DNA from 2 places in the Plantactinospora sp. WMMC1484 genome. Region 1 is predicted to be linked to the other one. Evidence: riboswitches for the same ligand, from Rfam matches in the RefSeq annotation. Region 1 holds a riboswitch; the other holds the start of a gene.
What was found. Region 1 has a riboswitch for cyclic di-AMP ahead of ACN28C_RS26735 (C39 family peptidase). Riboswitches for the same ligand answer to the same signal wherever they lie in the genome.
Positions count from the first base shown of each region.

Region 1 (4,275 bases):
GAGCGCGGCCCGGAACGCCGTCCGGAACTCGTCCACCGACTCGACCTGGTGGGCCGTGCAGCCGTAGCCCCGGGCGATGCCGGGGATGTCCAGGCCGGGCAGCTCCAGGCCGGGCACCCCCGGCGCCCGCTCCAACTCGGCAAATGCCTTCAACACCCCGTACTCCTGGTTGACCGGCACCACGAAGACGACCGGCAGCCGGTGCTGGGCCGCCGTCCAGAGCGCCTGCGGTGAGTACTGGAACGAGCCGTCCCCGATCACCGCGACCACCGGCCGGTGCCGCCGGGTGTCCCGCTGGGCGAGGGCGATGCCGACCGCCGCCGGCAGCGCGAAGCCGAGGCCCCCGCTGGCCATCTTGAAGTACGACCCGGGCCGGACGATGGTGAGCTGCCGGTGCAGCGCGCTCAGGTTGGAGGGGGTCTCGGGCACCACGATCCCGTCCGCCGGCCACTCGGCGGCCAGCGCCCCGAAGAGGGTCTCGGGCTTCAGCGGGGTGCCGGGCGCCCCGGCCGCCCCGTCCGGCGCGGCGGGCCGGGTCGGCGGCATCGGCCGGTCGGCTGCGGGCAGCAGCTCGGTGAGGGCGGCGCAGGCCAGTGTAACGTCGCCGACCAGGCTCTCCCCGACCGGTGCGCGGGCCGCCTCGGCCGGGTCGTCGGTGATGTGCAACAGCCGGGTGCCCTCCGGCAGGTATCCGCGCCGGCCGGGCACGTAGGGGTAGTAGCGGAAGACCGGGGCACCGATCACCAGCACGGTGTCGTGGCCGACCAGTTTCTCGGCCAGCGGCCCGATTGCCGGCGGCAGCAACCCCTGGAACTGCGGGTGGTCCTGTGGGAAGCCGACCCGGTCGGCGAACGGGGGCTGCCAGACCGGCGCCCGGCTCCGGTCGGCGAGGGCGACCGCCTCGGCCCAGCCGCCGGCCCGGTCCACCCCGGAGCCGATCACCAACATCGGCTGCCGGCTGCCGGCCAGGATCTCGGCGAACCGGGCCAGCACCGCAGGGTCGGGTGCGACCCGGGTGCTCACCCGGCGCACCTCCGGGGTGCCGTTGGCGGGTTCGTCCCAGTCGTCCAGGGGTAGCGAGAGATACACCGGTCCGGCCGGCGGTTGTACGGCGGTGGCGTGCGCCCGCATGAAAGCCTCAGGGATGTCCTGGGCGCGTAATGGTTCGTGACTCCATTTGACGTACGGCTCGGGAAGTTGTGTCGGCCGCACATTTGTCAGCATCGGCTCGAACAGATTCATCGTCCGGGTCTGCTGTCCTGCCGTCACGATCATCGGGGTCTTGTTGTGCCAGGCGGTCACCAGGCTGCCCATCCCGTTTCCGGTGCCCGGGGCGGTGTGCAGGTTCACGTGTACCGGCCGACCGCTGGACTGGGCATAGCCGTCCGCCATCGCGACCGCCGACGCCTCCTGGAGCGCCAGGACGTACGCGAAGTCAGCCGGAAAGTTCTTCAGGAATGGCTCCTCGGTGGAGCCGGGGTTGCCGAAGAGGGTGGTCAGACCGAGGGAACGGAGCAGGTCGTAGGTTGCTTCGTGCACCGTTGTCATCGAAAGGGGCCTCCTGCGCGTTGTCGTCCCATTCTGGAACCACCCGACCAAGCCGGTCATTTCCGTCATACCGTACGCGTACATGATCATGCTGGTTTATCTCGACCCCGTTCGGTGGTCCAGCAACCGGTCCCAGGCCGTCCGATTCGCGGTGTCGGGCACTGTTTTCGCTGTTCAGAAGGGTTGGCAACGGCAGAAGGCGGCCAGTAATGTCGGCGAGTCTGGTCCGGCCCCTTGGTCGCCACGCCGGTGACACCGGAACAGACCCGCCGAGTCGTTCGGTAACGAGCCGGGGACCCACAGTTATTCGGGGTGAATCCGCGAGCCTCTGGCCCGCGGTAGGGCGGCCTTCCCGCCCGAATCCGTCAGCTAACCCGGTAGGCGGTGTCGGAAGGAGTACGTGTTCGTGCCGCACCACCCGGGCTCCGGCCCATCCCCCCAGGCAGCTCGCCGCGTCCCAGCTCGCCGCGTCGCGGTCCGGCCTCCGGTCACCGCGACCGCTCCGGTCCGCCCGGCCCCCGGCCGGCACCGGGCAGCCCTCGACAGGTACCCGACCCTGGCCCGATAGCGGACCGCTCGAGGGCTGTGACGCGGACGTCGTCGACGCGGGCACGCCGGGGTCGCCGGCCGGATGGCCGGCACGTCCGGAAAGACCCGCGGGTCGGCGACGGCAGGTCGCGGCGGCGCTGATTCCACCGGTACGCCGACAGCGGCGCTCTCCGCCGGGCGGCACATCGCCGCTCGCGTCGTCGATTCGATCGACGGACCTCTCCTGCGCGTTCTGAGCGCAATTTCGCGTCGCATTCCCACCAGCGGACGAAAACGTCGCGTCATTTTTCGCCCCCGGCGATGGTGACGTGCATTCCCCTGGAGGACAACGTTGAAGCACGCAATTTACGGGCGGTTCAGGACCGCCCTCTCCGGTCGGCGCAACCGGCTGGCGCTCGCCTCGGCGGCGGTGCTCGCCGCCGCCGCGTCCACCGGTGGCGTTCTGGCGTCGACCGGCTCGGCGGAGGTGCCTGAGCCCTCGACCGTGGCCGTCGCCGAAGTCGGCTCCCCGGCGCCCGGTGCACCGGGCAGCACCGGCGAGCCCGGCACCGCCGACACCACCGCGCCGGGGACCACCGCGCCGGGGACCACGGCACCGGAGTCGGCCGCGGCGGAGACGACCGCACCGGCGACCCCGGCGAGCCCTGAGCAGACCAGCCCGGCCGTCAAGGCGGCCAAGGCGGCCCCGGCCAAGACGACCGAGCCGCCGGCACCGCCGGAGTCGAAGCTGCTGGACTACGAGTTCCAGGCCCAGATCAACGGCTGGTACTGCGGCCCGGCCGCCACCCGGATCGCGCTGACCGTCCGCGACAAGCGGCCGAGCCAGGACGCGGTCGCCGGCGCTCTCGGCACCACGACGAGCGGCACGAACTCGGCCGAGGACACCACCCGGGTGTTGAACGACCTGATCGGGACGGACTTCTACCGCACCACCGCCATCCCCGGCGGCGCGGCCACCCCGGCCCAGATGGACCGGCTCCAGGCCGACGTGGTGCACGCCGTCACCAGCGGGTACGCCGTGGTGGTCAACATCGCCGGCTCCGTCACCGACCTCGACGGCGGCTGGCACAGCTACCCCGGCGGGCACTACCTGACCGTGGTCGGCTACCGCGACGACGGCCGTACGGTGAAGATCGCCGACCCGGCCATCCCGGGTGCGGACAGCACCTACTGGCTGAGCACCATCGACCTGGCGAACTGGGCGGCCACCCGGGGCTACTCGTCCTGATCCGTTCCCGCCGGCACGGGCCTGCGCGCCGCTCTGGCGCCGGTGGCCGATGACACGCCGGCCCGCCCCACCCCCGGACGACCCGTGCCGACCGGACGTGGGGCGGGCCGGCGTCGTCGGACGCCGGCTGTCACGGCCTTCCGGTGACGCTCTGCGGGACGTTGGATGTCCGCTCTGCAGGTTTCCGTGGCCGCAGACGCACCACATGTAACGTCTGATTCCATGATCGTGTGGCTCAACGGCACCCACGGCGCGGGTAAGACGACGACCAGTGCGCTCGTGCGGCCACTGATCCCGGATTCGCGGGTGTTCGACGCCGAGAAAATCGGCGAGACTCTCATGGACATCACGCCGGGGCTACCCGAGACGGACAACTTCCAGCACTGGCCGCCGTGGCGGCCACTGGTCGTCGAGACCGCCCGCCGAGTACTCGACTACACGGGCGGCATTCTGGTGATGCCCATGACTGTCCTGGTCGAGCGGTACTGGCGAGAGATCAGCAGTGGTTTCGCCCAGCACGCCATCCCGGTACGGCATTTCGTCCTGCACGCCGACCAGGACACCCTGCGCGCGCGTATCGAGGGGGAGCATGCCGTGCCCTCCCCGTTCCGGCTCAGGTACCTCGGGCCCTACGCCGAGGCGGCCCGCACGTGGCTGCACGCCGAGGCCGAGGTCGTCGATACCACGCACCTCATGCCCGCCCAGGTCGCCCTGCGGATCGCGGAGGCGGTCAACGGTTGAGGGCCCCGGGCGGTGCGTCACTGGCCCTGCCACACCGCCTGGGCGCCCGAGTCCCCGGTGCGGTAGACGTAGTAGAGCGCGACTCCGGCCGCTGCCAGCGAGAGCACCCCGAGCACCAGGGTCAGGGCCGGGGAGTTGGTACGCGGCGCCCGGACGGCCGTCCCGGTTCCGCCGCCCCCGCCGACACCGCCGCCGGTCCCACCGTCCGT
Region 1 is NZ_CP186055.1:6,196,339-6,200,613, reverse strand. It holds gene mdlC (benzoylformate decarboxylase) at 1-1,548, opposite strand, end outside; cyclic di-AMP (ydaO/yuaA leader) riboswitch at 1,806-1,947, shown strand; gene ACN28C_RS26735 (C39 family peptidase) at 2,429-3,325, shown strand; gene ACN28C_RS26730 (ATP-binding protein) at 3,491-4,066, shown strand; gene ACN28C_RS26725 (hypothetical protein) at 4,084-4,275, opposite strand, start outside.

Region 2 (4,275 bases), 3.4 Mb from region 1:
GCCGTCGCGCCGCAGCCGGCCCGGGTAGGCCGGGTCCGGGTCGGCGGTATCCGGGCCGGCCGTGTTCGCCGAGCGGGCCGACCTGCCAACCCTGGTGCAGGCACTCGTCGAGCAGGTACGGCAGCGCGGCGAGACTGGCCCGCCAGGCACCGGGCGCCGAGGTGCAGTCGGAGTCGTGCAGCAACACCGTGCCGCCTCCGCCCAGCCCGTCCAGCAGGGTGTCGAGCACCGAGGCGCAGGTCGCCGACCGGGTCCAGTCCCTTCCCCAGCAGGTCCAGAGCACCGGGGTCAGATCCAGCCGGCGGGCGGCGATCAGCGCGGCGGCGCTGAGCACCCCGTACGGCGGGCGGAAGAACCGGGGAACCCGGCCGGTCACCGCGCCGATCAGCTCGTGGGTCCGCGCCAGGTCGCGGTAGGTGGCGCGCGGGCCGCGCAGCAGGAGGTTCCGGTGCCCCCAGCCGTGCACCGCCACCTCGTGCCCGGCGGCGGCGAGATCCAGGCCGAGTTCCGGCGCGCGGGCCAACATGGAGCCGAGCAGGAAGAACGTCGCGCGGATCCGGTGCGCGGCCAGGGCCTCGACGAAGAGTGGGGTGGAGACCGGGTCGGGGCCGTCGTCGAAGGTGAGCGCGACGTGGCCGGGGGAGCCGCGCCCGCTCAGCCGGGGAAAGAACCGCAACCGTACGCCGGGCAGCACCGTCACCGCCGGCACGACCTGGGCGGCCAGCGCGGCACCGACGGTCGTCGCCGGTACCGTGCTGGCACGCACTCGTTCCTCCACCCGCCACACCATCGCGGCTGCGGTTACCCGGGCGCCCGGCGTTCATCCTCACCCGGACGGGTGGCCCCGCTCGTCCGCCGATCCGCTGTCCGAGTTCCGCCGATCCGCTGTCCGAGTCTGGTGCCGCAGGTCGTCGGCCGAGGTTTGTCGGAGCCCGGGCCTGGGTAGCCGGCGCCGTCGACACCGGCGAGATCCGGCCGCCGAGGGCCGGAGGACGGAGGAGACGGATGCGCGGGCGACCTGCGGCACGGGTGGCGGTGGTCACCGGAGCGAGTGCCGGGGTGGGCCGGGCGACGGCCCGGTTGCTGGCCCGCCGGGGGATGCGGCTGGCCCTGCTGGCCCGTGGCGAGACCGGCCTGCACGGTGTGGCCGAGGACGTGCGCGCCAACGGCGGCGTCGCGCTGCCGATCGAGACGGACGTGGCGGACCACTCCCAGGTGGAGGCGGCGGCGGACCGGGCGACCAGCGAACTCGGTCCGATCGACCTCTGGGTCAATGACGCCTTCACCTCGGTCTTCGCGCCGTTCGAGAAGATCGGCCCGGAGGAGTTCCGCCGGGTGACCGAGGTCTGCTATCTCGGCTACGTCTACGGCACCCGGGTGGCACTCGACCGGATGCTCCCCCGCGGCACGGGCACCATCGTCCAGGTCGGTTCGGCGCTGGCCTACCGGTCGATCCCGCTCCAGTCGGCGTACTGCGGGGCGAAGCACGCCATCGTCGGCTTCACCGAGTCGTTGCGCTGCGAGTTGCTGCACGACCGGAGCCCGGTGCGGGTCACCATGGTGCACCTGCCGGCGGTGAACACCCCGCAGTTCGACTGGGTGCTGTCCCGGCTGCGCAACCGCGCCCAGCCGGTGCCACCGATCTACCAGCCCGAGGTCGCGGCCAGGGCGATCGTGTACGCCGCCGACCATCCGGCGCGGCGGGAGTACTGGGTCGGCGCCTCGACCGTCGGCACCATCCTCGGCAACCGGTTCGTACCCGGGCTGCTCGACCGCTACCTGGCCCGGACCGGCTACTCGAGCCAGCAGACGGACCAGCCGACCGACCGGAACCGCCCGGTCAACCTCTGGCACCCGGTCGACGACGGCGGCGGGGCGGACCAGGGTGCGCACGGCTCGTTCGACACGCGGTCGCGGGGGCGTAGCCCGCAACTGTGGCTGTCCCGGCACCGGAGGGCGCTGACCGCCGGGGTGCTGTCGGCGGGTGCGGCCGCCGGTGTGCTCTTCGGCACAGCGCCCTGGCGCCGGCGGTAGCCGGGCAATCACCACCGGCCAACCTGGACGGCTATCCGTACCCCCGCAGGTTACGCGGTTGGTAAATAGCCGACAGCGGATTGTCGATAACTGCGGTCGAAGCACGCCCTTCGATGCCCTCGAGGCGCCACGATTACTGATAGTTGTTGTCTGGCAACGCTATTACCGGAAATCCGGTCTTGCCATTCCGGAAGTGAAACCGGGTATGCTGTCTGCCGTTCAGAGCCGCCGGATACCGCGTGGTGCCGGCGCTGATCGCCGCCTAATCGCCACACGGCGAGCCGGGGACCCACGCACCCCTGGGGTGAATCCGCGAGAGCGGTAGGGACCACTTCCATCCCGAACCCGTCAGCTAACCCGGTCGGCGGCCGACGGAAGGGATACATGTGAGGGCACCCCTACGCCGAAGGCTGGCGACTGCCCTGGCACTGCTCACCGCCGCAGCACTGGTCGTGGTCCCGTCGGAGGCGTCTGCGGCGCCGAAGCCGGCCCCGCAGGAGGAGGCGGACTCGCCGCTCCTCGGTGACGTGCTCGCCAGCGCCGGCAAGCGACTCGCGGAGGCGAAGGCCGAGCTCACCAAGTCCAAGAAGCGGCAGGCCCAGCTCGGCACGCAGTTGCGGCAGGCAGAGGCCAGGCTGGCGGCACTCGCACCGGAGGCGAGCGAGATCGCGGCCGCGTCCTACCGCAGCGGGAAGCTCAGCGCGATCTCGATGCTGTTGGGCAACGGCAGCGCCGGCGAGACCGACTCGTTCATCGAGCGGATGTCGGCGCTCAACGAGCTGAACCTGTTCAACAACAGCAAGCTCCGGTCGCTCAACGAGGCGCGTGAGCAGGTCGGCGCGGCCAAGAAGGCCATCGACGACGAGGTCGCCAAGCAGGCCGCCCAGGAAAAGGTCATCAAGAAGCAGCAGACGGACGCGCAGAAGGCACTCTCCCTGGTGGGCGGCAGGTCGCGTCCGGACAAGGGGCTGGTGTCGGCCACCTCCCCGGTCGCCCGACCCGGGCCGGGGATGGATGACGGCTTCCCGTCGCTGCCGTGCAACAAGGACGATCCCACCACCGGCGGCTGCATCACCGCCCGGACCCTGCACATGTACAACGAGGTACGTCGCGCCGGCTTCAAGAGATTCGTCGGCTGCTTCCGTCCGGGTGGGCCCTTCGAGCACCCCAAGGGACGGGCGTGCGACTGGTCGTTGCGCAACTCCGGGTTCAGTCGGGCCGCCAACGACGACCAGATGAGGTACGGCAACGACCTCGCCGCGTTCCTGATCCGCAACTCGGACCGGCTCGGGATCCTCTACGTGATCTGGTACAGGGAGATCTGGTTCCCGGGCGAGGGCTGGAGATCGTACAGCGGCCCGAGCGACCACACCGACCACGTGCACGTGTCGATGCTGTAGCCGAGCGCCACACCCGACCTTTGATCGATCGCCCCGCCACCCGGTACTCGGGTGGCGGGGCGATCGGCTTTGCGGGCCGGCCTGGTGTCGGGGACGGGGACGCGGCTCGGCTGGCATGATCGGCGGATGGCCGTCATCGACGTCGTCCGGGGTGACATCACCCGGGAGCAGGTGGACGCGGTCGTCACCGCAGCCAACGAGTCGCTGCTGGGCGGCGGTGGTGTGGACGGTGCGATCCACCGTGCCGCCGGGCCCCGGCTGGCCGAGGCGGGCGGGGCGATCGCCCCCTGCCCGCCGGGCGAGGCGATGGCTACGCCGGCCTTCGACCTCGACCCACCCGTCCGGCACGTCATCCACACCGTCGGCCCGATCTGGCAGGGTGGCGGGTACGGTGAGGCCGACGTGCTCGCCTCCTGCTACCGCCGCTGCCTCGCGGTCGCCGACGAGTTGGGCGTCCGCAGCATCGCCTTTCCGGCCATCGCCACCGGGGTCTACGGCTTTCCCGCCGACCAGGCGGCGCGGATCGCGGTCGGGACGCTGTGCTCCACGCGGTCGCAGGTGGAGCGGATCAGGTTGATCGCCTTCGACGAGACGACCCTGACCCTGCTGCGGGCGGCGCTCGACTCGCCGGAGACGAGCACCTCGACCACCTGAAACCCAGAAGCAGTCCGAGGGCCGGGCTGAGCGTCGGGAACCCGAGGGCCGGGAGCGGGATCGCTTGCGGCCAAGGCATTGACAGGCACATATGAGAGCGCTAACTTGACGGAAGGAAAGCGCTTTCCCCGCGAATCTCTTCCGTCCCGATCCCTTCCCGAGCGGACCGTCCGCGCGTCGGCGACCA
Region 2 is NZ_CP186055.1:2,759,466-2,763,740, forward strand. It holds gene ACN28C_RS12250 (polysaccharide deacetylase family protein) at 1-766, opposite strand, end outside; gene ACN28C_RS12255 (SDR family oxidoreductase) at 1,006-2,034, shown strand; cyclic di-AMP (ydaO/yuaA leader) riboswitch at 2,284-2,417, shown strand; gene ACN28C_RS12260 (coiled-coil domain-containing protein) at 2,421-3,434, shown strand; gene ACN28C_RS12265 (O-acetyl-ADP-ribose deacetylase) at 3,561-4,088, shown strand.
Region 2: linked by a shared signal. The riboswitch ahead of ACN28C_RS12260 (coiled-coil domain-containing protein) and the one ahead of ACN28C_RS26735 (C39 family peptidase) in region 1 are both predicted to bind cyclic di-AMP.